2 regions of the Arthrobacter sp. TMN-50 genome follow, and region 2 is predicted to be linked to the other one. Evidence: riboswitches for the same ligand, from Rfam matches in the RefSeq annotation. Region 2 holds a riboswitch; the other holds the start of a gene.

Region 1 (4,408 bases), on a different contig from region 2:
CGAACCCCTGCCCGAGGAAATTCCTCAGCCGGGCTACCGGATTGCCTTCAAACCCGACGCCGCGGGCGTGCCGGGCCAGCCCGAGGGTCCGCCATTCGTCCACCAGCAGCCCGACGAGGCGCAGCCCCGCCAGCGCGCCGAGCACAAACCGGTGCGGCAGCCGAAGCTTTTGCGCCAGAGCGTCGGCCAGATCCGTTGGATCGGTGGTGGTCAGCAGAAAAATTCCGGGCAGGGCGATGGCCAGCCCGCGCAACCCGATGGCGATCCCCGAGTTCACCGAGTCCTGGGTGAACAGGATCGGCCCTACCTCCAGCAGGACCGCGCCGGTCTTGTCCGCCAGCAGCGCCGTGCCGTAGGCAGCAACCATCGCGGCCAACACCAACGGCCAGGTCCGCTTCAGCAGGTGCCAGGCGCTGATGCCGAGCAGCGGCAGCAGTAGCAGTTGGCTCCCGAGGACGGCGGCGGCGCTTACCCAATCGATGCTGAGCATCACCACGATGGTTACCAGCACAGCGGCGAACAGTTTCGACAACGGGTTGGCCCGCGGAAGGAACCGTCCCGTGAGCTGGGGGGTGAGGACGTCGACGCTCACGGCGCCACCTTCAGCACGGCCTGGTGATCGGCGACCCGCAGCACACGACTCCCGAGCGCTTCGGTGAATTCCTGATCATGCGTGACGGCCAGAAGGCTGCCGCCGTTGTTGATCAGTTCGGCCAGCAGCGCCACCAGCTCCGCCCACGTATTGGCATCCTGCCCGAAGGTGGGCTCGTCCAGGACCAGGATGTCCGGGTCGGTTGCCAGCATGGTCGCCACCGAGAGTCTCCGCTTTTCGCCGCCGGATAGCGTAAACGGGTTGGCCTGTAGCAGCGAGGTCAGCCTCAGCCGTTCGGCGATGGGATCCACCCGCCGCCGGACCGCTGCCTCGTCGGTGCCCTCCAACCGCCGAGGACCAAACTCGAGCTCGTCGATCACCCGGTGGGTCAGGAACTGGTGTTCGGGTTCCTGAAAGACCGTCCCGATGCGAGTCACCAGTTGCGCCGACTTCCAGGCATGCGGATCACTGCCCGCGCCCCGGTTCAGCGCTGGAGCCGCCTCCAGCCGTCCGCCCCGCGCGGGCAACAGGCCGGCAAGGGTCAGCGCGAGCGTCGACTTTCCGCCCCCGTTGGGACCGACAATACCCAGCGATGAGCCGGCGCTGAGGGTGACGTTGACGCCGTCGAGCACGGCCGGGCCGCGTTTGGTCCGTGCTACTGCGAGCCCGCTGGCGGCGAGCAGCGCGTCCCCCGCCACGGGCTTCAGCACAGGGTGTGGGGGTTGATGGCCGGGTATCCACACTCCCGCTTCCGCCAGCCGGGCGCGGGTGGCCGGGGCGGTGAGCACAGTGCCGGGCGGCCCGTCGGCGAGGATGCCGCCGTCGGCCGCCAACACCACCACCCGGTCCACCACGTCAGCCCACACGGCCACCCGATGTTCCACCACCACTAACGTGGCGCCGGTGCGGTCCAGGACACGCACGACGGCGTCGCGCACCTCCAGTACGCCGGCCGGGTCGAGGTTGGCCGTCGGCTCATCGAGCAGCAGCAGCCCGGGCTGCATCGCCAGCACCGCCGCCAGCGCCAGGCGCTGCTTCTGCCCACCGGAGAGCGCCGTTGTCGGATGGTTCAATGGAACGTCCAGCCCGACGTCGTCCAGCGCGCGTCGGACACGTTCCCAGATCTCCGTCCGCGGGACGGCCTGGTTTTCGGCGCCGAAAGCCACCTCGTCGCCCACTCTGGCGAGCACGATTTGCGTGTCAGGGTCTTGAAGGACCAGGCCGGCGCGCCCCCGCGCTGCCTCCGGGGGTCGGCCATCAAGGGTGAGGGACCCCTGCTGTTCGCCCTGCCCCTCATCGCCCAGGACCCCCGCCAGCCCGTGCAGAAAGGTTGATTTCCCCGAGCCGGACGCACCCAGCAGTAACACCCGTTCGCCAGGCGCGACCGCCAGCTCAAGGTCACGGACTGCAGGGATCCTACGCCCGGCGTGGCGCCAACTCCAGCCCTGTGCGCTGATGCCGACGGCCTGCGTTCCGACGTGTTCGGCCATACCGGTTAGACGTCGGCCGTTCGTCCAGAGGCGAACGCGGAGAGCACTCCCGTTTTGGCCAGGGCGCGGACTGCCAACCACGAAACCAAGCCGGCAATCACTACCCCCGAGATGGCAGCGAACAGCACGTACATCAGCTGCCACTCCACTGCCCACAGTGCGTTGTAGAGGACGTTCTCGCTGATTGCCAAGGCGAGCCCGGCACCAAGACCCGCAAGCAGCGCCACACCGAGGTTCCACTTGCGGTACAGGAAAAGCAGGAAGATCAGTTCCGCGCCAATTCCCTGAATGAGCCCGGACAGCAGGGTGGTCAGCCCAAACTGGGTGCCGAGCAGCGCGGAAACGGCCGCTGCCAGCACCTCGCAGTAGATGGCGGCCCCCGGCTTCCTGATGATGAGGCCCCCGAGGACGCCTGCGATCAGCCAGCCCCCGGTGTAGAGGCCGGCCAGTGGCGGGAAGGCTGCCGTGAGGGCGGAAATGCCCGTGTAGCCAGCCGACCAGGCGAAAAATACCACTCCGACGGCAACTGCCACCACCGAGGCAACCACGATATCGACCACCCGCCATTGATACCGGGCCCGGAAGGTGGGGTTGCTGTGGGTTGGTGCTGTTGATGAAGCCATGTGAAATCCTCCTGAGGTACAGGAGGGGAGGGCATCCCTGCCCGCAGCAAATGCTACCGGCCGGGCACCCTGAGATACTCGACTCCCTTCGCCGGTACTAGCCGGATCAGGTTCGAGGGTCTGCGGTAGTCCGCACTCTCAGCGCTCGTCCACCAAAATGGACCGCGCTCCCCTGTCGTATGTTTAGCAATCTCAACTCTACACCTGTGGTGTTGGGGCTACCTGCGGGGCTGCCTGCGGAGCGCGTCGTCGTAGTCGGAGGGAAACGCTAGGCTTGGAAAAAGCCACCATAAAAAGGAGACACTGTGAATCAGCTGATGAAACTGCTGGGCGTAGCACTGAGCCTGGGCGCCGGCATCGTGGGCGCGAAGCTTGTAGATTTCGTCTGGACGAAGACCACCGGCAACGCATCGCCGAAGGACGAGGATGGCCTGGAGAACAGCCTGCGGTCGGCGATCGTCTTCGCTCTGATCTCCGGTGCTGTGCGTGCTGTCCTGCAGGTGCTGACCAACCGCACCACGCAGCGCGCCGCCAACCGGTTCGCGAAGACCCGCGACCTGACGTAGGTGGGTTCTACGTCTCGTCAGGGCGCTCGGTCGGTTTCCGGCCGGGCGCCCTTTTGTTGGCCGCCTTCTCCACCACCTCGTCCAGTTCATCCATGCTGAGCAGGTCTCGTCGCAGGTGTTTGGTGCGGTATCCCGCCCGGCCCACCATGTGGGCTGAGACGGGGACGGTCAGGAGCATGAAAATCCAGCACACCAGCAGGACCGGGATCAACACCCAGCTACGCAGTTGCAGCCCCATGGCCAGGAGGAACAGCAGTAGTCCCAGCACCTGCGGTTTGGTTGCCGCGTGCATCCGGGTGAGAAGGTCAGGGAAACGGAGCAGTCCGACGCCGGCAGCAACCGACATCAGCGCCCCACCGATCAACAGCACCGCGGTTAGGGCCTCCATCACTGTGTCAGACATGCGCTACTTCCTGTCCGTCACGAATCGGGCCACGGTGACCGAGCCGATAAACCCGATCACCGAGATTGCCACCAACAGCATGATGTTGTCGAGGTGCCGGTTGACGGCCATGTCCATGGCGAGCGCCCCGCCGATGGTGGCAAGCAGCACATCAATGGCCAGCACCCGGTCCAGGATCGACGGACCGCGGGCAATCCGGTACAAGGCACACAGGGACGCCAGGATCAGGAGTCCCGCGGCGACGGTGATGGCGACGATCATCATGTGCCGGCACCGTCCCGACGGTTCGCGTTTTCCGCGTCGAAACGCATTTCGGTCTGCAGCAGCGCTAGATCATCCCGGGTTCCCATAATTTTGATCAGCCAGGCTTCGGTGGCCCGCACATCGGCCCTGATCTTCGCCGCGTCCTCCGGCGTATTCACATCCAGGCAGTGCAGGTACAGGGTGGAAGTAGAGCGATCCACCTCCACAATCAACGATCCGGGGATCAGGGAGAGCGCGTGCCCGGTGACTGTCACCAGGAGGTCGGACTGACTCCGTAGCTGCACTGCGACCACCGCGTTGACAAGCCTCGGGCCCTGCGTGAGCGAGAGCCAAAACACTTCGAAACTCGCCACCACGAGCTTGTACAGGAACCGTCCGATGAACGGGACCGCGTATAGCACGTTGAATCGACCGCTGAGCTCCACCGGAGGCAGGTACAGCAGGTTGGCCACTGCGTAGGCGATCAGTCC
Region 2 (4,408 bases):
CTCGTCGGTGGATTCATCGGACCCGAAACAAACAGGACACGCCATCTCCACTGATGGCGGTTAGTGCCCTCCGCGCGTGGTTGTTTCCGCTGTGGCCCATAACCGGTGGAAGTGGTTGATTGGCCCGTTGCCCTGCCCGACGTGTAATTCGTCGGCGTGAATAAGTGCGTCCTGCAGCCAGTCCTTGGCCTGGGAAACAGCAACGGACCACTCACCCGTGCGAGCCATGACGGTGGCTACGGCGGAGGACAACGAACATCCAGTTCCGTGAGTGTTCTTTGTGGTTACCCGCGGGGAAGAGAATTCGACAACGTCTCCTCCCGTAGCACCTACGACGCTCATAGCATCGACGAGAGCGTCAGGGCTGGTTTCCCCTGCCAGATGGCCGCCCTTGACGAGCACAACGGTCCCGCAGGCCCGGGACAAGTTCCGGCCCTGTTCAATCGCTGCGAGCCAATCCGCGGCGACAGGTTCATCCAGGAGGCCCGCCAGCTCGGGAAGATTCGGGGTGACCAGATCCGCCTGGCTCACCAGCTCCCGCAGCGCGGCCTCCGCATTGGACGCCAAGAGCCTGTCCCCGCTGGTGGCGATCATGACCGGATCCAGGACCACCACCGGCGGCCGCACCCGGTCAAGCCAGTCGCGAACGACGGCAATGGTCGCCGCATCTGCGAGCATGCCGATTTTCACCGCATCGATCGCCACGTCATCACTGACCGCCTCAAGTTGCTCGGCGAGAAAGCGTGCCGGGGGTGTGTGTACGGAGCGGACGCCACGGGTGTTCTGCGCCACGAGAGAAGTGACAACGGCCATCCCGTATCCGCCCAGGGCGGCGATACTTTTCAGGTCTGCCTGAATCCCAGCCCCTCCGGTCGGATCTGTCCCGGCAATGCTGAGGACCCGCGGAATACTGCGTAGATCGCGACTCTTCACCGGCGCCACTCCGCCCTCAGGTCTTCGGCCGCTGCCTGTGGATCGATGGCGGTGCAGACCGCAGACACGACGGCCATTCCGGCAGCGCCCGCATCCCGCAGCGGACGCGCGTCGGCACGGCTGATGCCGCCAATCGCGACGCAGGGCAGGGTGCTTGACTCAATGAGGGCTCTGAAACCGTCAACGCCCAGCGGCCGGGGATGATTCGCCTTCGTGGCAGTGGCGTGAATGGCCCCAACCCCCAGATAGTCCACCGTCCCTTCAGGCAGGCGGTGCGCCGTCTGGATCTCCGGTCCAGTTGCCGCGCTCAATCCAACAATGGCTTCCGGCCCTACGAGGGTGCGAACCAGCTCCGCGGGCAGGTCGGACTGGCCAACATGCACTCCGGCCACCCGTGCCCCTGCCGCCCGCGCCGCAAGAAAGATGTCCACCCGGTCATCGACCAGCACCGGGACCACGTTTCCTACAGAGTCCGCGACCGCCATCAGCAGGTGCAGCAAATCCCGGGATGACGCCTCCTTGTCTCGCACCTGAACCACCGTTGCTCCACCCGCCACCGCTGCGGCAGCCACAGCGGTTACCGTTCGCGGAACGCACTGGCTGGTATCGGTTACCAGGTAAAGCGGGAGGCGCTGCCTAAAATCTGGCCTGGTATTCGGCTGGTTCACCGGATGCCGTCCGGCGTGGCTGCATGGCGGAGGTTCAATGCGGTAACGACGTCGTCGGGAGTGACGCCCGCCAATCGGTCAACGAACCCGACTGCAAAACTTCCCGGCCCGTGCGCTCCCCTAGCTGCCTGCTCCGCTGCAACGGTGTAGACGGCTGTTGCCGCCGTGGCCGCGAGCAGAGGATCATCGGTCAGGGAAGCGAAGGCGGCCATGACTGCGCCGAGGGCGCACCCACCACCTGTCACCTGGGTCAGCAACGGGTGTCCGTTCGCCACGGTGACGGCTTCGCCGTCGGGACCCGTGATCAGGTCCACTGCACCTGACACTGCCACCGTTGCGGAGAACGCGGCAGCAAGATGCTTTGCGGCCTCCGCGGCTGCCACGGGACTCTCCGTCGAATCCACCCCTCTGCCTCCAGCACCTGCCCCGGCCAGAGCCAGGATTTCCGAAGCATTGCCGCGGATGATGCTCGGTCGACGCTCAACAAGTTGACGCGCCAGCGCGGTGCGGACCGTCAGGGACCCAATGGCCACCGGATCCAAAACCCATGGAATCCCGGCGTCACTGGCCGCAGAAACGGCCTCAACCATCGCGGCCCGCTGCTCCTCCCGGGGAGTCCCCAGATTAATCAGGAGTCCGGAAGCCACGGACGTGAACTGTCCCGCTTCCGAGGGGATATCCACCATTGCGGGGGCCGCACCGACGGCCAGCAAAACATTCGCCGTGAAATTTGTGACGACAGCGTTGGTAATACACTGCACAAGCGGTCTCTGGACCCTCAAAGCGTCAACGAGCACGGCACAGTCAAACGATGTATAGCGAATAGCCATCCGCGACATCCCTTCGCTAGTTCGAACTAGATCAGGTTCAACGGGTGTGAATTCTCAGCTGCACCGTTGGCGGTCAGCACCCCGTGTCACTACCACCACCCTAGAGGACGTAAGCACGGCGGGCGGAAAGAGGACATTACACGGCCTCTTTTGGATCGAGGCTATTCGCCTGTTCGGCGCCTGCGACGGGTCTCCAAGGCGCCAATTCCAGCCGCCAGTAGCGTGCCGATAGCGGCACCTAGGGTATTCATGAACCAGTCGTTCGTGTCGCAGGTGCGGCCAAGGCTCGGCGTGAGCGCCTGAATAATCTCGATAAGGGCTGACAGGCCTGAGACTGCGAAGAGCACCGGCAGTGGGCGCCGCCATCCAAGAGCTGCAAACAGTGTCAGCGGAAGCAACATCGCGACGTTGGCCAGGGGTTCAATCCCTTGGAACGGTCCCGAGAAGTGGACCAGGCAAAAGGTGGTGGGCTGGCTGGTCGACGGGGTGACGGTCAGCGCGAGAGCACCGATCAGGCCAATACACGCAAGGACCAGAAGCGCACGGGACTTCCCAAACCGGTGGAGCAGCCATCCGAGGAAAGCGCTCGCGGCGACTGCACTCCACAAGAAAATAGGTGCCACTGATGAATGCTGTGCAAGGAAAGAGCTGATCACCGCAGACTCCTTCGCCTAGGGAAAGACAGCGCCCCGGATCGAAAGCCTGGGGTGTATCCCACGAGTGTAGAGGCTAAGTCCTTGCCAGCTGTGGACACGGCACGCCCACCGAGTGTCCCGGGCGGCAACCTCGCCAATACATGACACGAGAATGCTCAGGGTACCGAGAATGCTGACAAGAATGTTCTCGACTCAGTTGACTCGTGGTTTGAGTACAAGAGATAGGCGCACCATCAACGTGGGTACCGGGACGTAGATGAGCACGCTGGCCAGGAACACCTGGTTGATGGCGAGGGACGTGGTCGCCACTAAACCGTCGAGCGCGGCGTTGAGAACGTCCGCCCGGCCCAGGCCCAGGCGACGTGCCCTCTTGCGTGGTCCAGTCGTCTCAGCGAATTACGGGTTCGGGCACTTCAAGCAATGCGAGCTCCGATCGCCGGGGCAGCCCTTCCCAATCACCGGGCACCAGACAAGCAAATGCGCCCGTCCGGACCGCTGTCAGCAAACGCTGCGGAACGGTTTTGCCGGCGAGAAGTTCCCCGAGGTAACCCCCTACGAATGCGTCCCCCGCACCCACGGTGTCAACAGCCTCGATTGCGATGGCGGGTTGATGGTACCTCTCCTCGTCGACCAGGGCGACGCAACCTGAAGCCCCCAGCTTGATTACTGCCTCAGTCGGACCGAGCGCCACCAGCCGTTTGGCGAGGAGGGTCGGACTGTCGGCTTCGCCCACTGCGATCGCGGCCTCGTCATCACCGGCGAAGACAATGTCGCATTGGGGAATGAGCTCAAGATAGGCCTTGCGGGCAGCTTGCGCTGACCAAAGCGAGGAGCGGTAGTTGAGGTCGAACGAGATCGCGAGCCCAGCAACTTTAGCGCACTCAATGGCATATCTGACGGCGTCGGCTGCGGAGTCCGACAATGCCGGTGTAATGCCGGTGAAGTGCAACAGCTGTGCCCGGGGAAACAGGTCGCAGGGGATGTCGCCCCTGCCCAGATGTGACCCGGCACTGTCACCGCGATAGTAGGACACCCGAATGGAGTTCGGGGTTCGCCGCTCCTTGATCATGAGGCCAGTCGACGCGGAAGGGTCACTGATACACAGAGCGTTGACCCCCTCGGCGAGGAGTTCACGCTGAATCAGTTGTCCGAAACTGTCATCACCGATCCGGCCGATCCAGGTGGCCGGTGCACCCAACCGCTTCAACGCAACGGCAACATTGCTCTCGGCGCCGCCGATGCCTATGGTGAGGGACCCCGCGTGGGAGAGTGGCCCAACACCCTCCGTTTTCAGCAGCGCCATCGTCTCACCGAGGGTGAT

Evidence for each region. A riboswitch is a leader RNA that binds a small molecule or an ion and turns the genes downstream of it on or off. The one in region 2 is predicted to bind thiamine pyrophosphate.
Region 1: linked by a shared signal. The riboswitch ahead of ACX80A_RS03575 (ECF transporter S component) and the one ahead of thiM (hydroxyethylthiazole kinase) in region 2 are both predicted to bind thiamine pyrophosphate.

Annotation. Positions count from the first base shown of each region.
Region 1 covers NZ_JBTNDG010000001.1:737,478-741,885, forward strand. The annotation lists gene ACX80A_RS03565 (energy-coupling factor transporter transmembrane component T family protein) at 1-592, opposite strand, end outside; gene ACX80A_RS03570 (ABC transporter ATP-binding protein) at 589-2,082, opposite strand; gene ACX80A_RS03575 (ECF transporter S component) at 2,088-2,705, opposite strand; TPP riboswitch at 2,772-2,889, opposite strand; gene ACX80A_RS03580 (DUF4235 domain-containing protein) at 3,011-3,271, shown strand; gene mnhG (monovalent cation/H(+) antiporter subunit G) at 3,279-3,674, opposite strand; gene ACX80A_RS03590 (monovalent cation/H+ antiporter complex subunit F) at 3,678-3,938, opposite strand; gene ACX80A_RS03595 (Na+/H+ antiporter subunit E) at 3,935-4,408, opposite strand, start outside.
Region 2 covers NZ_JBTNDG010000009.1:53,288-57,695, reverse strand. The annotation lists gene ACX80A_RS11470 (MFS transporter) at 1-54, shown strand, start outside; gene thiD (bifunctional hydroxymethylpyrimidine kinase/phosphomethylpyrimidine kinase) at 61-933, opposite strand; gene thiE (thiamine phosphate synthase) at 930-1,601, opposite strand; gene thiM (hydroxyethylthiazole kinase) at 1,598-2,431, opposite strand; TPP riboswitch at 2,423-2,525, opposite strand; gene ACX80A_RS11450 (VanZ family protein) at 2,593-3,054, opposite strand; gene ACX80A_RS11445 (sugar kinase) at 3,476-4,408, opposite strand, start outside.